Regions from separate parts of the Exiguobacterium sp. s161 genome, predicted to be linked through region 1. Evidence: a T-box and tRNA genes for the amino acid it is inferred to sense, from the RefSeq annotation. Region 1 holds a T-box; the other holds one or more tRNA genes.

Evidence for each region. A T-box is a leader RNA that pairs with one kind of tRNA and senses whether it is charged. The one in region 1 lies ahead of leuS (leucine--tRNA ligase), so its partner is inferred to be a tRNA-Leu.
Region 2: it encodes a tRNA-Leu, which carries the amino acid that the T-box ahead of leuS (leucine--tRNA ligase) is inferred to sense. The anticodon was not compared.

What each region holds. Positions count from the first base shown of each region.
Region 1 covers NZ_JACSNH010000001.1:541,189-543,594, reverse strand. The annotation lists gene leuS (leucine--tRNA ligase) at 1-1,420, opposite strand, end outside; T-box leader at 1,468-1,690, opposite strand; gene KNQ14_RS02600 (HAD family hydrolase) at 1,729-2,373, opposite strand.
Region 2 covers NZ_JACSNH010000001.1:1,109,476-1,111,881, reverse strand. The annotation lists gene KNQ14_RS05440 (amino acid ABC transporter permease) at 1-19, opposite strand, end outside; gene KNQ14_RS05435 (transporter substrate-binding domain-containing protein) at 51-818, opposite strand; tRNA gene KNQ14_RS05430 (tRNA-Leu) at 1,021-1,104, opposite strand; gene KNQ14_RS05425 (alpha/beta hydrolase) at 1,147-2,079, opposite strand; gene KNQ14_RS05420 (hypothetical protein) at 2,101-2,406, opposite strand, start outside.

The DNA.
Region 1 (2,406 bases):
AATCCAACCAGTCTTCCGCAAGCGCAAGTGGTGATTCGCCTGTACCAGATGGCTTGATCTCCGGAATGATTGGAAGTTCGAGCGGTAATTCCTCTTGGCTAAGCGTCTTCATCGAACCATCTTCCATATGAACGACTGGGATTGGCTCACCCCAATACCGTTGACGACTGAACAACCAGTCGCGGAGACGATACGTGATTTTCTTGCGTCCGACTTGATTCGTTTCGAGTTCAGCAATCATCGTCTCGATTGCTTCTTGTTTTCCAAGACCATCAAGCATATGCGAGTTGACGTGTTCGCCCTCTCCTGTATAGGCTGCTTCATCGACGTTTCCACCCGCGACGACCTCAACGATTGGTAAGTCGAATTGTTTCGCGAATTCATGGTCGCGCTCATCGTGTCCTGGAACCGCCATGATTGCACCCGTTCCATAAGAAGCAAGGACATAATCAGCGATCCAGATCGGAAGACGATCACCTGAGATTGGATTGACGGCGAAAGCACCCGTGAAGACGCCTGTTTTTTCCTTCGCTAAATCCGTCCGTTCGAGGTCTGACTTCGTTTGGACTTGCGAAATGTACGTATCGACGGCTTCCTTGTGATCCGCTGTCGTGATGTCAGCTACGAATGGATGCTCCGGCGCAAGCACGAGGTACGTCGCACCAAAGATTGTGTCCGGACGTGTCGTAAAGACCGTGACTTGTTTTTTATGTCCATCAATCGTGAAATCGATTTCAGCACCTTCTGATTTCCCGATCCAGTTCCGTTGCATCTCTTTGACAGAATCTGGCCAATCGAGATCATCGAGATCTTCAAGAAGACGATCCGCATATTCTGTGATTTTCAAGACCCATTGGCGCATCGGGACACGCACGACCGGATGATTTCCGCGTTCCGATAATCCGTCGATGACTTCTTCATTCGCAAGAACGGTTCCAAGTGCTGGGCACCAGTTGACCGCGACTTCGTCCACGAACGCAAGTCCTTTTTCATACAACTTCGTAAAGATCCACTGTGTCCATTTGTAGTACTTCGGATCCGTCGTGTTGATTTCACGATCCCAGTCATAGGAGAATCCAAGTTCTTTCAACTGACGCTTGAACGTCTCGATGTTTTTCGCTGTGAATTCACGTGGGTCATTCCCTGTATCGAGGGCGTATTGTTCTGCTGGTAACCCGAACGCATCCCAACCCATTGGGTGCAAGACGTTGTATCCTTGCATCCGTTTCATCCGTGCGAGGATGTCCGTTGCTGTGTAGCCTTCTGGGTGACCGACGTGGAGTCCGGCACCTGACGGATACGGGAACATATCAAGGGCATAAAACCCTTCTTTTTCTGGATCTTCTGTCGTGACAAAGGCGTTGTCTTGATCCCAACGCGCCTGCCATTTTGGTTCAATTTCGCGATGATTGTACGGCATGTCTTTTCCTCCTCTAATCTAAAAAAAACCGGTCCTCCGCCCCTAGGAATAGGGACGAAAGACCGGTTTGGCTTCCGCGGTACCACCCACGTTGTCTGTCTATGACAGACCGCTTGATTCACAGATAACGGTGTGAAAGACCGGATTCGCTACTACGACTTCACGAATCGTGCTCCCTGACGAGTTCACGGTTGTTACCGACTGGTTCGCACCCTCCACCAGCTCTCTTGACGGCACCTTTCCCCTACTACTTCAGTTCCATGCATTTGACTATCTTTTCCTAGTGTAATCTGTTTCTTCCTCAAGCGTCAACGCTTCCGTAAAATTTCCTCAATTTCCGCATGCGATCGCGCAATATGATCTGCTTGTTCTAAGCGTTGCGCTGGCATCCGATCATCAAGAAGCGCAATCACTTCCATACCAGCTGCTTTTGCGCCGATCATCCCGTTTGCAGCGTCTTCAATGACGAGACAATTCTCAGGTGCGTGTCCGATTCGTGATGCCGCAAGTCGAAAAATCGCGGGATCTGGCTTCGAACGCACGACTTCTTCCCCACTGACGTAATGCGTGATTGGAAGCTCGTAATGACGGATGACGCGTTCGATTTTTTGAAGCGAACTCGAAGAAGCGATCCCGATATCGTAACCAAGAGATGTCGCTTGTTCGATGACTTGTTTGACTCCCTCTTTTAAACCACACGCCTCTGGTTTTGCATGAATTTGAAACAAGCGATGTTCTTCCTCAAGTAAAGCACTCGCTGTTTCTGGGAGCTCGTGTTGCGCGACAAGTTCTTCCCACATCTCATCTCCTGTTTTCCCCATGAATGTCGCATACTGAACCGGATCGAGCGGAATCGATAACGTTTTGAACATCTGCTGGTGGACCTCAAAGTAGCGGATTTCACTATCTAAGATGACCCCATCCATATCAAAAATAAGACCTCGTTTTTTCAAGACACATCCCCCTCAATTGATCTATCATGATTT
Region 2 (2,406 bases), 570 kb from region 1:
CGGTTTTGACCACTTCCATTGGCTATCCCACTCCCTTATCGCCTTGCGACTTATTTCAGATACGTGTCAACGATTTTATCGTATTCACCGTTTTCTTTCAGATTCGCAAGTCCTTTGTTGATTTTCTTCATCAGATCCTCGTTCTCACCTTTTAAGACAGCGATTCCGTAGTTGTCCCCGTTGAGACGGTCTCCGACAAGTTTTAATCCAAGGTTTTGTTGTTTGTTTGCATATGAGATGACAGGATAATCTTCAATCAAAGCAGCAGCGTTACCGTTCTTCACTTCTTGGAACATCGCTGGACTGTCATTGAACTGTGTGACCGTGAATCCCAGTTTGTCTGCGTTATCCGTTGCATATTTCGCACCCGTCGTTCCCTTTTTGACGGCTACTTTTTTCCCTTTTAAATCGTTGACGGATTTAATACCATTCTCATCTTCTTTGACGACTAGAATAAGACCAGCTTTGAAGTATGGATCCGAGAATGTGACGACTTTCTTCCGTTCTGGCGTAATACTCATACCAGCAATGGCAACGTCCAATTGATTTGCTTGAAGTGCCGGAATAATGCCGCTAAAGTCCATCGCTTCAAATTGAATCTTGAAGTTCTGATCCTTCGCGATTGCTTTCATGAGATCGATGTCGATTCCTTTGTACGTATCCCCGTCTTTATATTCGAATGGTGGATACGTGACGTCAATGCCGACCTTATAAGTCTTTCCTTCAGACGACTCTTCTTCTTTCGAACCGATGCTACATGCACCAAGTACGAGAACACAGCTCATCAAGAGCGCTAGCAAGATACTCCCTTTTTTCATGTTTGTTTCCCCTCTCCTATGTGTTAAAGATTGTCTACTTCACTTAGTACTTTCCCTGAAGAGTACCCTCTTTAAAACGTATTTTACCAGAAAAATTCTAAAAAGATAAATATTTCTGAATTTTTATTAGTTGTAATCGTTTTCTATTCAGCAACAAAAAAGAAGGCAACCCCTTGCTGGGATTGCCTCCTTCAATCATTTATGCCGCCGAGAGGACTTGAACCTCCACGGTGTTGCCACCACTAGATTCTGAGTCTAGCGCGTCTACCAGTTCCGCCACGACGACGTTGATTTATGATATTAATATAGCGGGTAACGAACTGAGTTGTCAATCATTTCGCAAGATGTTGCGAACGAACTTCTCGACGACATCATCATACAATGCCGGATCCTCAAAATAGGCCATCGCGTGAGCGGCATTTGGAATGACGACGAGCTCTTTTTCCGTTGGACAAGCTTCATACAGCTCATATACCATGTCTGTCGGTACAAACGTATCCGCCCCACCATGGATGAACAAAATCGGTACCTGTGCTTTTTTGACTTGTTTCAACGCTGATGCTTCACGGAACGTATAACCTGCCTTTAGCTTCGTCAATACGCTCGTCATGCCTAAGAACGGAAAGTGTGGTAGTCGATACATCCGCTTCATCTGATACGCAAGGACAGCATTGACGGACGTATAGGCACAATCAGAAATGATTCCTTTGATTTGTGGTGGGAGTTGTTCGCCACTCGTCATCAATACGGTCGCCCCTCCCATCGACACCCCATGCAAGAACAGTTTCGCATCCTGTCCGATCCGTTCAATCAGATAATTCGACCAACTGAGACAATCTTCCCGATCATGCCATCCGAATCCGATATAGTGACCGTCACTCATTCCGTGTCCACGATTATCGGGCATCATGACATGGAAACCGGCCTGATGGTACAGATAGGCGAATCCGGCTAAATCCGTTCCGACGCCTCCGTACCCGTGCACGAGAATGACGATCCGATCTGACGGAACAGGTGACGGAAGAAAATGCCCGCGTAACGTTAAACCGTCTTTCGCTTCAATCTCGATCCGCTCAAGCGGTTGCTCCTTGATCCACGTCTGACCAGGTTGCATCAATCGGACCATCTCGTCACTTAAATCTCGATTATTCGATAAGAATGGCTTTGGATTCGTGGCGATTGCCATCTCATAAAAATAATAACTCGCTGCTACTAATCCGGATCCGATGACTCCGATTCCAATTTTTGTTCTGCGACGCATCTGCCCCACTCCTTCTTTCCGTTATAGCTCGATCTTCAGTTGAGCAGCATGGTCATCCTCTTCATCCTGCAAGACTTGTTGACGTAATCGTTGTTCTTGTTGCTGACGCCGGTAGGCAAACTCTTGGACAAGCTCTGTACCCGTGAATCCATCTTCTACGAGTTCGCTCAATAAATCTGTTTCTGTCTCGACGACCTCCCCCGGACGTCGCATGACGAGAACATCTCCGACTTGTGCAATCAGCAATTCATCTTCTAGACGAAGTGCATCGTAAAATGGTTCCGGTAACGTCATACGACGTGTCTCCGGGTTGATATGGACGCGTTT